One region of the Undibacterium sp. JH2W genome, then DNA from elsewhere that is predicted to be linked to it. Evidence: predicted binding sites of a transcription regulator. Region 1 holds the regulator's gene; the other holds the start of a gene.
The links. The regulator FliA, encoded in region 1, starts transcription of late flagellar genes. The targets are predictions, from matches to a motif close to CTAAAGTTTNNNNNNNNNNNGCCGNTA.

Region 1 (8,502 bases):
GAAAGAACATAAAGTCCCCTTGCTCGAAGCCCCACCACTGGCGCGTGCGCTGTACAAGCATAGCGAGCTTGGTGATGAAATACCGGAAGCCCTGTACGCCGCCGTGGCAGAAGTACTTGCCTATGTCTATCAGCTGCGCAGCTATAGCAAGGCAGGCGGTAATAAACCTGTAGTGCCAAATGACTTACCTGTACCACCAGAACTTGATCCAAATAATCCTGCAGGAGTACAAGCATGAATAGCCTTACCTTACCTGCCTGGATGAATGGCCTCAACACTAGGGCACTGGCGGCTCCTTTCCTCATCATCCTGATGCTGGCGATGATGATATTGCCTTTGCCAGCATTTATTTTGGACGTTTTTTTTAGCTTCAATATCGCAATTGCAATTATCGTTTTGCTGACCAGCTTGTACACCATCAAGCCACTGGATTTCATGGTATTCCCAACCGTGCTGCTGGTCAGTACCATGTTGCGCCTGTCCTTGAACGTGGCCTCGACGCGCGTGGTCTTGACTGAAGGTCATACTGGCCCGGACGCTGCCGGTAAAGTGATTGAAGCCTTCGGTCACTTTTTGATAGGTGGTAATTACACCGTTGGTATCGTGGTCTTCGTGATCCTGACTATCATTAACTTTACTGTCGTCACCAAGGGTGCTGGCCGTATTGCCGAGGTGGGTGCACGTTTTGCCCTGGATGCGATGCCAGGCAAGCAAATGGCGATTGATGCCGATTTGAATGCAGGCCTGATTGCAGAGCAGGAAGCCCGCCGTCGCCGTACCGAAGTCGCGCAAGAAGCTGAATTCTATGGTGCCATGGATGGTGCCAGTAAATACGTGCGTGGTGATGCAGTGGCCGGCATCATGGTTACTGTCATCAATATTGTTGGCGGTTTGGTGGTGGGCATGGTCCAGCATGATCTGGATTTTGCTACAGCGCTGAAAAACTATACGCTGCTGGCGATTGGTGACGGCCTGGTTGCGCAAATTCCTTCCTTGATTATTTCTACCGCAGCCGGTGTCGTCGTTTCACGTGTCGCAAGTGATCAGGATATCAGCGGGCAGTTGATAGGACAGCTGTTTGCCAAGCCCCAGGTCATGCTGATCACCGGCGGTATCATCGGCGGCATGGGCTTGATACCTGGCATGCCACATATTGCTTTCATCTTGCTGGCAGCGGTGCTTTGTGGTGGTGGCTATATGCTGACCAGGCGCAATGAGGCTGCACCTGCTGCGGATGCCAAAGTGGAAACGGCCCCTACTGCAGCTCCTCAGGAAATGGAAGAGGCAACCTGGCAAGACATTTTGCCTGTCGATACCCTGGGCCTGGAAGTGGGTTATCGCCTGATCCCGCTGGTGGATAAAAACCAGGGTGGTGAACTCTTGCGACGCATTAAAGGGATACGTAAAAAGTTTGCCCAGGAAGTCGGTTTCCTCTCGCCTCCCGTGCATATCCGCGACAATCTGGAATTGAAACCCTCGGCTTATCGTATCACCCTGAAAGGGGTAGAGGTCGGTGCTGGAGAGGCCTTGAGTGGGCAGTATCTGGCGATCAACCCTGGCATGGTTACGGGCAATCTTCCTGGTGCTGTGACCAATGATCCTGCTTTTGGCTTGCCAGCGATATGGATAGAGGCGGCCATACGCGAGCAGGCACAAGCCATGGGCTATACCGTAGTGGATTCCGGTACTGTCATTGCTACCCATCTGAATCACCTTATCACCAGCCATGCAGCTGAATTGCTGGGCCGCCAGGAAGTGCAATTGCTGATGGATCACCTTGCCAAAGACATGCCAAAAATGGTGGAAGAGCTGGTGCCAAAATCCATGCCATTATCGACCTTACAAAAAGTCTTGCAGAATTTGCTGATTGAAGGTGTGCATATCCGCGATATGCGCACCATCATAGAAACCTTGTCTGAACAAGCCATGCATACTCAGGATGCCAATGAGTTGACAGCGCAAGTCAGGATAGCCCTGGGCCGTGCCATCGTCCAGCAAATCTACCCGACGGGCAATGAGATGACCGTCATGACATTGGACAGCCGCCTTGAGCGCTTATTGATGCAGGCGCTGCAAACCAGTGGCGCAGACGGTTCAGGCATAGAGCCTGGGCTGGCCGATACCTTGGCCAGCCAAACCCAGGCTGCCGCTGAACATCAGGAGCAGATGGGGCTGACACCAGTGTTGCTGGTGCCCGCACCACTACGCGCCTTGCTGTCGCGTTTCTTGCGCCGTAATCTGCCGCAGTTAAAAGTCTTGTCACACGCAGAAGTACCCGAAACAAAAACAATTAGAGTCACCAGTCTGGTCGGAGGTCAATCATGAACGTCAGAAAATTTACCGCGAATACTTCTCGCGAAGCTTTGCGCATGTTGCGCGATGCTTTGGGGGCAGATGCCGTGATCCTGTCGAATCGCAATGTGGGCGGCAAGGTGGAGATTCTGGCGATGGCTGATGAAGCCATCAGTGCCATCGCGCCAGATAGTGGTGAGCAAGCGCCAGTGCCTGAAGTACCGCGCTTTGCGCCACGTTTTCAAACCGAACAGACCAACCCTTTGCACAGGCCAGTGGAAAGAGCGCTGGAACGTGCTATCGACATGCCTGCCTTCAAATCACAAAAAAGCACCAGCGCTTTTGCCAGTGAGATCGAAGCACCAGTCAGCGCCAATGAACTCAATGATGTGATGTCTGAAATTCGCTCCATGCGTAGCATGCTGGAATCACAACTGGCAGAAATTTCCTGGACGCAGACACAGAAACGTCATCCGCAAAAAGCAGAAATCCTGCGCGAATTGCTGGCCACTGGCTTTAGCGCCAGCCTGTCTCGTTATCTGGTAGAAAAACTACCAGAAGCGGGTAAGCTTGAAGATGGCCTGGAGTGGATCAAGAATGTCCTGGTACGCAATCTGTCCACCATCAATAATGAAAATGAAATGCTGGAAAAGGGAGGGGTGTATGCCCTGGTTGGCCCTACCGGCGTTGGCAAGACCACCACCACGGCTAAACTGGCTGCGCGGTGCGTGATGCGTCATGGTCCATCCAAGCTGGCACTGATTACGACTGATGGTTATCGTATCGGTGGTTTTGAACAGTTGCGCATCTACGGCAAAATCCTTGGCGTGATGGTGCATGCAGTCAAGGATGAGGCAGACTTGCGTATTGCCTTGTCCGAGCTCAAAAACAAACATACGGTATTGATCGATACTGTCGGTGTCAGCCAGCGCGATAAAATGGTCACCGAGCAGGTGGCGATGTTGTCTGGAACAGACACTCCGGTAAAGCGTTTGTTATGCCTGAATGCGACATCGACGGGCGAAACTTTGAGTGAAGTGGTGCGTGCATATCAGGGTAATGGATTGGCTGGTTGTATTTTTACTAAGCTTGACGAAGCAGCGACCATAGGTGGTGCACTTGATATTGCGATACGCCAAAAGCTCATGGTGTATTACGTCGCCAGTGGTCAGCGTGTGCCTGAAGATCTGCATATCGCTAACAAATTGTATTTGATAGACCGTGCCTTCAAACTCAAGCGTGAGACGGCGGCTTTCCGTTATCTGGACGAAGAATTGCCTCTGTTGATGGCGGGTGCTGCATCGGTAGCCAAGGCTGCTGGACGTTTTGGTCAGGAGGTGTCCCTTGTCTAGTTTTGATCAGGCAGAAGGTTTGCGCCGCATGCTGGCGGGACCAAAACCAAGAGTGTTTACTTTTTTATCTGCTTTGAGAGAGGATGAAAAAAGTGGCATGCTGGTCAATCTCGGGGTGTCGCTGGCACGCCAGGGTAGCCAGGTCTTGATGGTTGATGCGCGTGCTTCGGAGAACAGTGTAGGGGCATGGTTGAATGCCAGGCATGATCAGACCTTATTGGATGTAGCGAGACAACAGCGTACAATGAAGGAAGCGGTCAAATTGGTAGCTTCCGGCTTGTCTGTGACGATGTTGGCCAGGCACGCCTGGTTACCGACAGAAAGTGCACGCCAGTTATCCAGAGTCTTTGACACCGTGGCCAATAGTGCAGACTTGGTTATTGTTGATAGTGATATCAATCGTGACGATACTTTTCCATTGGCCACACTGGATGACAGTGAACTGGTAATACAGGTGTCGGCTGATCCTGACATGATCAAGGCGGCATATGGATTGATCAAGCGGGTGAGCAACCGGGTAGGCAGGCGTGGTTATGGTATCTTGGTCTCTGGAGCATCGGAAAAAGAGGCGAGATTGATTTATACAAATATGGCGCAGGCAGCCAGCCGGTATCTGGCAGTGCCATTGCATTATGTTGGTAATGTGCCAGAAGACGAATATGTAAGAAAGGCGGCGCATTTGGGGCGTTCTGTAATTGATGCTTTCCCCAAGGCGCTTGCTTCATTGGCATTTTCACGGCTGGCCGAGCAATTGGCAAAGACTGCGCGTTCCACATTATGTGTAGAAGGAGTACCTGAGCTGGGTGTCGGTCTTGGAATTTAATTAAAAATGTACACCGCTAGCGGAAAATCAGATAAAAACTTCCTTTTGAGGGAGCATGCGCCCCTGGTCAAGCGTCTGGCTTACCAGTTGAAGGCGCGCCTGCCTCCCAGCGTGGAGGTCGATGATCTTGTGCAGGCCGGTATGATAGGCCTGCTGGACGCCGTTAACCGTTATGAAGATACCCACGGCGCGCAATTTGAAACCTATGCAGTACAACGCATACGGGGTGCCATGCTGGATGAATTGCGCAGTAGTGACTGGTTGCCACGTGGCGTGCGTCAAAATATGCGCAAGATAGAAAATGCCATGAATGTATTGCAGCAGAAGCTGGGGCGGCCACCTTTGGAAACCGAGGTCGCCAAGTCACTCAAGCTGAGCCTGGAAGAATACCAGGACTTGCTGACAGATAGTGGCGGGCATCAACTTGTGTATTACGAAGACTTTCATGACTCAGATACCAGGGAGCATTTTCTCGACCACTATTGTTCAGACTTGTCTGGTGATCCTTTGCAAGATCTGCTCAATGATGATTTTCGTGACGCAGTCATAGGTGCGATAGACAGCTTGCCAGAACGAGAGAAGTTGCTCATGGGTTTGTATTATGAACAAGAATTGAATCTCAAAGAAATCGGTGCCGTGATGGGCGTGTCGGAATCACGGATATCCCAATTACATAGTCAGGCAGTCGCCAGGCTCAGGGCTTACTTAAGGGAGAAAGCGTGGACTGGGCTAGCATAGTCGGATTGATACTGGTGGTAGTTGGCATTCTGTCCGGTCAATTGATTGAGGGAGGGCGCTTGTCATCACTGGTGCAGCCAGCAGCATTTGTGATTGTCTTTGTTGGCACTCTGGGAGCAGTATTGCTGCAAAGTCGCCTCAATACGTTCAGGCGTGGTGTGCGCATGCTGCGCTGGGTAGTCTCGGAACCACCAGACAGCAGCAAAAAGAATGTTGAGGATGCCCTGGTCTGGAGTGTAGTGGCACGGCGTGAGGGCTTCCTGAGCCTGGAGCGTTATATGAATGCTTCCCCCGATCCTTTCATAGGCAAGGGCTTGCGTCTGGTCATCGATGGTATAGACCCTATACGTTTGAAAGACATACTCGATGTCGATATTTCCCTTTATGAAATGGAACAGCGCCAGGCTGCCAAGATCTGGGAAGCAGCGGGGGGATATTCCCCTACCATAGGGATACTTGGTGCCGTCCTGGGCTTGATACATGTGATGGAAAATCTCAGCGACCCTTCCAAGCTAGGTGGTGGCATTGCGGTGGCCTTTGTTGCCACTATCTATGGTGTGGGCATGGCGAACTTATTGTTTTTACCAGTCAGCAATAAACTCAAGGAAATCATAGGCCGTGAAGTGACACGCCGTGAAATGCTGTCCGATATCTTTTATAGCATTGCTCTCGGTGATAGCCCGCGCGTGGTAGAAGAAAGACTGACCAATCACCGAAATTGAAGATTTAAAAACTATTTATGGCAAGAAAAAAATACCATGAAGAGCCAGAAAACCATGAGCGATGGCTGGTTTCTTATGCGGATTTTATTACCTTGTTGTTTGCCTTCTTTGTTGTCATGTATGCCATTTCCTCTCTGAACGAGGGCAAATACCGGGTTTTGTCGAATTCGCTGACCGGGGCTTTTGGCAAGGTCATGACTATCAATCCCAAACCAGTGGATGCGCCAAACGAGCAAGTGATCAAACTTGATCCCCTGCCTTTAGTAAAGAATCGCAGCAGCGAGGGTTTGCGCAAGGAGCGTGCGCAAATGACCACCATGGCCAAGGATATTTTGACTGTACTGGAACCGCTGGTCAGAGAAGGTAAGGTCAGGGTGACCCAAACCAGTCGCGGTATCACCATAGAAATCAATGCCAGCCTCTTGTTTGCTCCGGGGGACGCGCGCTTGAATATTGATTCCATACAGGCACTGAAAGCGATTGCCGGTGTACTCAAAATTGATACTCATGCCATACAGGTAGAAGGACATACTGATAATCTGCCTATCAATAACCCGATCTTTCCTTCAAACTGGGAATTATCTGCGGTCCGTGCCAGCACCGTGGCGCGCCTGCTGACCGAGAATGGCGTGGATGAAAACCGGGTAACTGCTGTGGGGCAGGGGGCGAAATTGCCTGTAAGTGAAAATGATACGCCTGAGGGACGAGCCAGAAACCGGCGCGTGTCGGTGACTATATTGGCGGTATTGCCTGAGCCCGTAGTGGAAGTGCCTATTGTGCCTTCTGCTGCGGCTACATCCTTAGCTGCGCCAGCTACCCGGCCTGTAGCGACGCCTGCGCCCGATATCTCACCAGATCCCTAGCGAGATAAGAGAAGAGAAATTGGGTGAGTTGGGGAATTAAATTGACAGTCTTAACGAGACTTAGGTGGCAATATAACCCTTGCCTGGTGTACTTTTGACTGTGGATTGGCCATTCGGGCCATACATGGAGCCCGCCTGGTTGGTATTTTGCTGCAACAAGTTCAAAGTTGCCTGGTTCAAGGACAATCTGCGATTGATCAATAAGCCGTTAGCCCGGTTATCTTCTTTGGCTTGCGCGGTCAGTTGCAACAGCGTATCCCAATGCTGGGCGCTATTTTGCATGGCTGTCGCTTGCAAATAGGCTTGCATGCCGTCGATATCGGTTTTGTATCCTAATTCTTGCAAATATGCATTACGCTTTTTTTCAAGTTCCGTCATCTGGACTACAAGTTGCCCCTTGCTCTGGGTAAAGTCATTGAGCTGAATCACATCGCTTTCTATCAATGCGGTTTGCTCTTTTTTGAGCAATTCGGCAAGAGAAGACATAATGCTGACTTCTTCTTGAAGGCATAGTTCTATGGCAGTGTGTCCGGAACTTCTTGTGTTCATGTTAGCGTTTTCTGGCGTTGAGCAAATCTTTAACTGTTTCCAGAAGCCCATCAGCGACTTTTTCCGAGTTCACTTGAAAGCGTCCTTCAGAAATGGCCAGCTTGATTGCTTCCACTTTCTTCGTCTCAAACACGGCACTGCCAGCCTGCGTATTCTGCAGTGCCTGCAATTGTGTGGACAGTGTCGAAATTTGTACTTTCGACGAATTCGCAGCGGGCACCGCATTTTCCGCGGGTTTTTCCGTGCGAGCCTGTTGCGGGCTGACTGGTAGCCCCGCGGTCTTATTCAATGCGTCATCAATTTTCACAGCGATACCCTCTAGTGTGGGACTTACAAACATCTACATCCAGTTTATCGGCCGTGTAATTTTAAACTTTAACCTTACTGTAAAAAAATATTGCATCTATTTAATTCTGTCAGATTAAAAACTTGCTATTAGTAAACTATTTCTATGATGCCACCATTTTTTGCGATACCACTGATGGTCTGTCCCGAATTGGTTTTTGCCTTGGCAATTTGACCATCTGCTGCATTATTGAGCGCTATCGCATCTGTTGCCACCTGAAACCCTGGGCCCGAGCTGATGACCCGCACGGACTGGCCTTGTTGTATCACGGCGGGGCTTTTCAAGGCATCCATGCGCATGACGCCGCCAGACGGGATGGAAACCTGCATGCTCTTGCCTATGGCCTGTTCTGGTGCCGTGATGACACCCGGAGGCAATTTTGAAATATCGCCCTTGATCTTGCTCAAGTCGGCCAGGCTGATAATTTGTCCTTGTACTAATGCATTTGCAGCAACGTAATAATTGGCCGTGACCTGTACATTTGCTTGCAAATAGATGAGCCAGGGTACAGGTGCTGTGCAGCGTATCGCCAGGGTGACCTTACCCCACGGTTTGCTTCCCGGCAACATATTGGGGCTGGGATTGTCGCAAGCCTGTAAATTGAGTCGCTTATCAACTTCACCCACAGTGACTTGGATCTCGCCGTTTTGACCTGATGCCTGTGTGGTTAAAAAATCCAGTGCTATCTGGCGTAACTGACCTGGATCCTGGGCTGTACCTGTGACGGCAGCCAGGCCGGGGACTGTCGCACCAATCAGGCACAGGGCAATCAGTAACTTGCTGAGTTTTCTAGCGGCTTTCATCATGTTTCCTGATG
Region 2 (8,502 bases), 250 kb from region 1:
GCTGGCAATTGCTTGGTCGGCGATCTTTGCATCAGACTCATGTATTGATAGTTTAACTATACTTGCCGTGTCAGCTCTGGCGCTTGGCTCGGGCGTAGTATTCCTAGCGACACTTGGTGTTGCTTGACCAGGAGTTTCAATTTCTTCCGATGAAGCACCGAGGTAATTGTTTACATTGGGTGTTGTGCGCTTATCCGGGCCGGACGCATAATTTTGTGGCAGGGGAGTCGGAAAGTGAACATCTCCATCATGCTCCAGCAAAAAGGTCGGACGGGGTTCTGTGGCAATCAGGCGAAGTGGAATCTGATCGCCAGTTTTGCTACCTTCAGGCAGCATCATTTTAGCCGTAATGCCCGCTACCCTGACAGTAAAGCTACCATCCATCAGTTTGGAAAGAATTTCTCCCTTTAATAATTGCCCAGTGACTAACTGGGCCAGTTTTGGGGTGATATCCTGCTTGGTTTCGCTAATACCAATGGCAGCAGCTGGAGCCTCGATATTGGCAACTGGCTTACTCAGAATATCGAGCCTGGTAGCCATAAGAGTCAGGCTGGGTTACCTGCACCATAAGCATTGGATAATTTTCTATTGGTGCTGGAATTTTTCATCAAATCAGACAGTTGCGCCATCCATGGCTCAGTGATGTCGCGGATTTGTTTGTCATCAGCAAGGATTTTTTTGATGATGCGAATTTTTTTATCGCGCATATCAGCAGGCAGATCAAAGGGAATTTCACTTTCACGTATGGTTTGTACGCGACTTGAGCAATCATTCTCTAATCGCTCCAATAATTCCCAGTCACCTGAGCGTGCGGCTTCCAGCATGTTGTTTGTGATAATAGCAACATTTTCGTACAATGAGATTAGTTCCAGACTATTCATCTTGATTCAAGCCTCAACAAAGTTGGCGGGACGAGGTGACAAAGGATCGACATTCATTTTTGGGGCTTCATTGACGATTTCTTTGTTAGGAGCAATAGCTTCCCAGGATGTTTTCAAATCTCGCAATAAATTCTGGACCTCTGTCAGCATGACATCACTGTTTTCCAGATTGGCCTGGAGTAATCTGGCAGTCATATATTCATAGAGAGAATCCAGGCTGAGGGCAATTTCGCCACCCGCTTTTTTATCCAGACTAGCTCTTAAGCCATTTTCTATGATGGCAATGGCTTTTGATATGGCTTGCCCTTTGGACGCGATTTCCCCTGCACTCAAGTGATGCACGGCATTTGAAATAGCGACAATTGCCCCGTCAAACAGCATGACAATTAACTTGTGTGGACTGGCGGCGACAACACCAGTCTCAATGCCAACTTTTGCATAGGCATTTGCGCCGCGTGCTTGTGGAGAGCCAAACATAATCTCGTTTCCTTATATTCTTTTGCGTGCTGAACAAATTACTCAATTACTTGAATTACCTGCTACCAGTCAATGCTGACAATTGCTGACTCAAAAAGGTGCTGGTATTGTTGAGGCTGCTGACGATACTGTCCAAGGCAGTAAACTGCGCTCTGTAACGTGCTTCTACGTCAAATAAGCGGCTGTTCAAGGTATCTCGCTGCTTGCCTATGTCTTTGATGCTGGCAGTGACGCCAGAGCTGGTACTGGTTATAGTTCCTGAGCTTCCGGTGAAACCACTCAACAGACTGCTTAGTTGGGTTGCATAGCCAACAGAAAAATTGACTTTGCCTCGTGCACCGGTAGAGCCACCGGCGATGAGTAATTTAAGTCCTTCCGCGGTGCTGCCTGCTGCGCCAGTCAGCGTCTGTCCATTGCCACTTCCTGCAATGCCATTCAAGGTGCCGGCCACATCTTTGCCTGCACTTCCAGTGGTTACTGTACCGGTCAGCGAAGCAACGCCAGTGCCGGATTTGTCAGCGATATTGATGGCGGAAGTGGAGCCATATTTATTGGATTCCAAAACCAGAACGCCACCGACTATGCTTGCTTTTGCCGTTGCACCTACTGCCGTAAAGGCTGATGTGCTATTGATAGACGATTGAATCAGTGTTGCCAGGTCTGCGGAGCTATAGCTGCCAGCCGCGAGACTGACATCTGCAACCACACCATCGAGAGTGACGCTAATTTTGGTGCTGGGGTCGATGGTGGTGGAGACGGGCAGGGTCAGGTCGCCAGTCAGGCTGGATTTGGTGGCGATTTGGGTAATGGCCAGATCATAGCTGCCAGCTTTGGTGGCCGAAGATGAACCGGTAATGCTGGCTAGACTGTCGGTAGCGGAGCCTATTGAGGCAAACAAGCCGCCGACATCACTAAACTTGGTCGCCAGGGCAGTGGATAACTTGGAAGCATCTAGTGAAATGGAACCATCTTTTTGAAAACTGACCCCTATCTGTGACAAAGTCGTCAAGCCGCCACCCAAACCATTGACGGACGAGGACAAAGTTTTCCTGATCTGGTTTTGCACGCTTTGTGTCGTTGAGTCACCTAATAATAAGCCTGCTTTATTGGTATTGGGATCATAGGCAGTCAGGCTTTTTATCGTTGTGTTGAGGTCATTGTAAGCTTTGACAAAGCTATTCACACCTGCCGTGATACCTGTAGTGTTTGGTGAAACAGAAATAGAGGTAGTACCTATTTTGGATACCGTCAGAGAAACACCCTGGATGGCCCCAACGACTGTGTTAGAAGCACTGGAAATCGCAATGCCATTCACCGTCAGGCTGGCGTTTTGTGCGGTGCTGACTTCAGTAAAATTTTGTGTGCCGGTTGGATCGTAAGCCAACAAGGAAGTCACTGCGGCATCTTCACCAGATGAAGTAATTTTCAGGCTGGATGCAGCCCCGGTTTTACTTGAGTTTAATACCAGATGATAAGGAGTGGCACTGCCATCGCCGACGATGGAGGCGGAAACGCCGACATTGGCGGCATTGATAGCGTCGCGTATCCCTTGCAGTGAATTATTGCTGCTATTGATCTTTACTGTGCCTACGGTTTGATTGGCATCTTGCTGGAATGTGGTTCCGCCCGGATAGGTGCCAGCAACGGCAGTTCCGGTAATTGTTCCAAAAGCAAAACTAATTGTGGTTTCAGTTCCTGCACCGATGGCATTTGTGGAACTGACTTGCCCCACACTTGATATCCCTTGCGCTTGCGCCAATTTGCTGACAGCAACACTATAGCTACCTGCGCTCGCGGCGCTATTAGCCGTCGCAAATGCAATGGTTGAGTCACCGGCACTGGCATTCAGTGATTGAAAGGTAGTTGGGTTGTTAAGCGATGTCAGGGCATTTTGGAATGCACTAACTGCACCACTCAGTGTTCCGTAAGCGGATAGTTTGGCCTGGTAGCTGGCTTCTTTTTTCGCCAATGTTGTTAACGGCTGGCTCTCCACCTGCATCAGCTTGGAGACGATGTCGTTCACATTGAGATTTGAACCAATGCCTGTTGATTGAATTCCTGCCACGTGATTCCCCTTTTGTTGGAAGTACTTTACTTTATTAACGGCAAGGGTAAATCAGACTTTAGAAGGGAATTTACCTGCTTGTTTTCAATATAGACATAAATTTCATCTTAGGCGGTCTGTTTTATCAATAAACCTTGCAATTTATCCAGAGACTTCGCAATCTCTAATGCTTCTTCTGTCGGAATTTGCCTGATGACTTGTTTGGTTTGCTGGTCAACGATCTTGACCACGACTTCTTTAGCATCATTATCTACACTAAATTCCAGATTTTGTGAGCTGAGCTGAAGCGACTTGTTGATTTCCGCAACAGCCTTGTTGACGTCGTCTGCCGAGGCTGCCTTTGGACTCTGACCAGTAGCGGTTACGGGGTTGCTGGTCTGTAGCGGTGCTGCGCTTTGCGCAATCTGCGGGGTAGGTGCTGTACCACTCACTCTATCTGAAACAGGTGCTCCTGACGATGAACTGGTAATCGATAGGACGTCCATGATGTTTCCTTAAAGTAAAATTCCCCTGATCATAAATTTGACCAGGGGACCACTCATTTTCAATGAAAGACTAATCTAGTCTCATTGATTAGCCACGCAGCAGAGCCAATACACCTTGTGGCAACGCGTTCGCCTGAGCCAAAATTGCAGTACCAGCTTGTTGCAATACCTGGCCACGTGTCAACGATGCAGTTTCTTGGGCAAAGTCAGCATCACGGATGCGGCTACGGGAAGCTGTCAAGTTTTCAGAAGTCGTATTCAAGCTGTTGACGGCTGAAGAGAAACGGTTTTGATAAGCACCCAGAGAAGCACGTGAACTATTGACAGAAGCCAAAGCTGCGTCAATCGTTGTCAGCGCTGAGGTTGCGCTAGATGCTGTGGTCAGATCGAGTGACGATAAGCCAGCACCAACTGTTGCCGTGGCGGCAGTCGCACCAGCTGTCAAGCCTGCAGCAGTTGCACCAGCACCAGCGACAGTCGTTGTACCTACTGCCAAGCCGGAATTTGCCAGAGTTGCAGTACCTTTGACGGTAAATGTGTACCCTGCATTGCTTGAGCTAGTCAATGTCAGCACACCAGCAGCATTGGAAGCAGTAATGCCAGTGTCTTTGGTTTTCAGGTTGATCGCATCGCGAATTGCATCGCCTTGCAATGTGGCGGTAGCACCACCTGCGATAGCGCCGATATCTACACCATTGATCTGGATGTCGCCAGCTGAGATAGCAGAGTTGGTACCAGTAATGGTTGTACCTGTTGTTGCTGCACCTGCGCCGCCATTTGCCAACACGATACCGGCAGAGCTGGTCGATGTCAGTTTTACAGTACCAGCTGTTGTGGTTGTTGCAGCAGCAGTACCGACGGCTGTTGCAGCACCTGTAGTCGCGCTACCCAAGCCAGTAACAGTTGCAGCCAAACCAGAAGATGCATTGGTTTTGGATACAGTGATGTTTCTGCCGTCAGCAGCTGTCAGTGCAACTGCACCAGTAGTAGAGTCAAATGCTGCAGTAACACCAGTTTGTGAAGATTTTGCGTTGATCGCAGCAGTAACTTGCGCACCACGTTCAGCAGCGGAGCCAGCGGCAGCCAATGCACCGATATCCACACCATTGATCAAAACGTCGCCAGAAGCAATTGCCGTAGCAAAGCCCGTTGCAGCTGTGCCGCTGGTTGTTGTTGCCTGGGCAGTTGCTGTTACACCAGTAGTGCCGTTAGCAGCATTGATTGCAGCAGCTTTGGCAATGGCGCTACCTTTGCTATCTGCATAAGACACACCGTCGCTGGTAGTTGCGCCGATGTTGAAACCATTAATAACCAGATCGCCGGACTGGAAGCCGCCTACACCATTGACACCACCAGAGATATTGGTAGCGTAGCTGGAGCTGGCACCAACACCAAGGCTGGAAGACTTGGCACTGGCGATGGAGGAAATGGAAATCTGATCGTTCGATGTTGCATTTGCGCCAACTTGGAAAGTTTGTGCTGTGAAGCTACCATCCAGCAGATTAACGCCGTTAAAGTTGGAAGAGCTGGCAACGCGGTTGATCTCAGAGATCAATTGTGAAGCTTCGTTATTCAGAGCTGCGCGGTCACTGGCACTATTGGAGCCGTTAGCTGCTTGAACTGCCAGATCACGGATACGTTGCAAGTTGGAGCCGATTTGCGTCAAATCACCCTCAGCAGTTTGCGCCAGAGAGATACCGTCATTCGCATTACGAACAGCTTGATTCAAGCCGCCGATCTGAGAAGTCAGACGTTCAGAAATCGCCAAGCCCGCAGCATCGTCTTTTGCACTATTGATGCGCAGACCAGAAGACAGGCGTTGCAAGGAAGTGTTCAGGGATGACTGTGAAGTAGTCAGATTGCGTTGTGCATTCAAAGACGCAATATTGGTATTAATAAATGAAGCCATGTTAGTTCTCCTTACCCAAGTTATGTAAATATGGCCGGTGGCCTTAAACTTTGGTCTGTTTTACCAGGATATTGGACCGCCGTTGCAATCAGGTATCGGACGCTTATTTCAAAAGTTTAATGGGTTGCTCAAAGTAAATATTTTATTTTCGGGGTAAAGTTGCTCTTAATGTTCCGCTAAACGACAGCATTTCAAAATACTTGAGGCCATTTATAGGTTTATTTTCAGCTTTGAGTTAACATTTTTTTGCTATTGTTGGCTATGAAAAGCATCATTTTTTTATACGTCCTGAGGAGCCAGGTCTTGCCCACGCTTCTTTATATTAAGGTTTTGTTATGAGTCCAGATGCTACTCCGGCTGCGTTCAGCGAAAAAATTGCTCAAATGACAGCTGAGGATGTGCTTGAGCTGGCAATTCAGCAGTTGTTGCAATTAGCACAAGCAGCGATCGCCGCAGGAGATGTGTCACGTGCAATAGCGCATTACAAATTAATTCTGGAAAATGTCCCGGACCGACACGATGCAAATTTTGCGTTGGGCGAGTTGTTGCTTGCATCTGGTTCACCTGATGAAGCGCTAGCCTGTCTTGAAACCGCAATTCAAGGCAATCCGCAAAGTGAAGCATATTGGGAAACCTATATAAGAGTATTGAATTTATTTGGTGATGCCGACATCGTGCGGCAGGCGATAGCATTGCGTGACTCTGTTTTTCAAGATACTTCAGTTATTACGCGGAATGATCTTCCACTGGAGCAAGCAGCGCCAGAGCTGCAAGTTGGCTCCGTAACTCAGCCGAAACAGAAATCACAGATTAAATCCCTTGCGCTGCCAAATGAGACGGAACTCAACAAATTGTCTTTGCTGTATGAGCAAGCTAACTTCAAGGAAGTCGAACGTCTGGCCTGCAAGCTGATCCATAAAAATACAAAAAATGGCATTGCCTGGCGTTTTTTGGGTCTGGTCTTATTGAATTCGGCGCATTTTGACGACGCAGAACTAGCCATGCGGCGGTCGCTGGACTTATTGCCCGACGACGCCATTGCTCACTTTAATTTTGCGCTGGCATCTGTCAAGACTAAGAAACTGGATACGGCAGAAGAGCATTACCGGAAAGCACTTAGTATTGATGACACGCTGCTTGCGGCTTACAATAATCTGGCAAATCTCTTACGCGCTACTGGCAAGCTGGAGGAGGCGGAGAAATGCCTGCGTAAATTGCTGGTACTTGCGCCAGATTTTGCTTTTGCCAGTATCAATCTGGTGGGCGTTTTGCGTGAACGGAAAATGTTTTCCCTAGCGCTGGAGATAGCGCAGCAGGCTGCGATTAAATTCCCTGGCATAGCAGAAGCGCATCATGCATTGGGATCTGTCCTGTCTTTAATGGACAAGGATGACGAAGCCTTACCTCATTTATTACGCGCCATAGAGCTAAATCCCAAACTGGCCGATGCCTACAATAATGTGGGCAGTATTTATCTGGATAAAAAAGAGTTTGTGGTCGCCAAGTCGTATTTTGAGAAAGCGCTACAGAACGATCCCAAATTAAGCAATGCTCATCGTTGCCTGGGGCAAATCAGCATTTCTCTGGATTCTGACATCGACATGGCAGAGCAGCATTTTCGCCGTGCCATTCAGTATGGAAAAGACCAGAGTGAAGCCAATACTTGTTTATTATTTTGTTTGAGTGAAACTGGTCAGTTAAATTCTCAGGAGCTATTTCAAGAACATCTGAATTATAGTACAAGATATGAAGCGCCCCTGATGCCTGCTTGGCCCATACATACAAATGTTAAGCAAAAAGAACGCGTGTTGAGAGTCGGCTTTGTTTCTGGTGATTTTCATAATCACGCAGTGGCCACTTTTGCTATACCCGTCCTTGATTATTTGTCCCGCATTGCTACGCTGGAATTATATGCGTACGATAACAATGAGGTGGAAGACGAGGTAAGCAAAGAGCTGCGTACTTATTTTAAGTGTTGGCGAAAAATACACAAAAGTGATGACGGTAGCGTGGTAGAACAAATCCTGGCCGACCAGATTGATATTTTGTGTGATTTGTCAGGGCATACCGCAAAAAACAGGCTAATGGTGTTTGCACACAAACCAGCGCCTTTGCAATTTAGCTGGATAGGCTATCCGGGCACGACGGGTTTGCAAGCCATGGATTATTTTATAGGCGATCCGTTTTATCTGCCAGAAGGGCAGTTTGATCATCTATTTACTGAGAAAATTGCGAATTTGCCCTGCGCAGCACCTTTCTTACCCAGTCCATTAGCACCGGCAGTACAAGAACTGCCCGCGCTGAGTAATGACTACATCAGTTTTGGCAGTTTTAATCGCATAAGTAAAATCAACGCACAGACCATACAGGCATGGTGTCGATTATTGTCGGCACAAGAGAATTCCAGAATTTTGATTGGGGCCATGCCTACCGGTTTTGACACTACGGTGATTACCTCAGCTTTCATGGCGCATGGAATAGCTTCTGAAAGAATTAGTTTTTACGGACGGACTAGCATAGAAGATTACCTGAACTTGTATAACAAGATTGATATCTGCCTGGATTCATTCCCATTCAATGGTGGAACAACCACACATCATGGCCTGTGGATGGGGGTGCCGACTTTATCTATAGATGGAAATTTGCTAGCATCCAGAAGTGCCGCAGCAATCTTGGGACAGGTCG

Region 2: a site for FliA is predicted at 3,459-3,485, ahead of fliD (flagellar filament capping protein FliD). Genes of this name have one in related genera too.

The regions. Positions count from the first base shown of each region.
Region 1 is NZ_JBMPOT010000008.1:294,571-303,072, reverse strand. It holds gene flhB (flagellar biosynthesis protein FlhB) at 1-238, shown strand, start outside; gene flhA (flagellar biosynthesis protein FlhA) at 235-2,325, shown strand; gene flhF (flagellar biosynthesis protein FlhF) at 2,322-3,644, shown strand; gene ACO0LC_RS14335 (MinD/ParA family ATP-binding protein) at 3,637-4,467, shown strand; gene ACO0LC_RS14330 (RNA polymerase sigma factor FliA) at 4,474-5,205, shown strand; gene ACO0LC_RS14325 (flagellar motor protein) at 5,187-5,927, shown strand; gene motD (flagellar motor protein MotD) at 5,945-6,790, shown strand; gene ACO0LC_RS14315 (flagella synthesis protein FlgN) at 6,851-7,339, opposite strand; gene flgM (flagellar biosynthesis anti-sigma factor FlgM) at 7,341-7,646, opposite strand; gene flgA (flagellar basal body P-ring formation chaperone FlgA) at 7,775-8,488, opposite strand.
Region 2 is NZ_JBMPOT010000008.1:41,143-49,644, reverse strand. It holds gene ACO0LC_RS13145 (flagellar hook-length control protein FliK) at 1-540, opposite strand, end outside; gene ACO0LC_RS13140 (flagellar protein FliT) at 546-824, opposite strand; gene fliS (flagellar export chaperone FliS) at 888-1,358, opposite strand; gene fliD (flagellar filament capping protein FliD) at 1,414-3,423, opposite strand; gene ACO0LC_RS13125 (flagellar protein FlaG) at 3,531-3,908, opposite strand; gene ACO0LC_RS13120 (flagellin) at 3,997-5,817, opposite strand; gene ACO0LC_RS13115 (tetratricopeptide repeat protein) at 6,153-8,502, shown strand, end outside.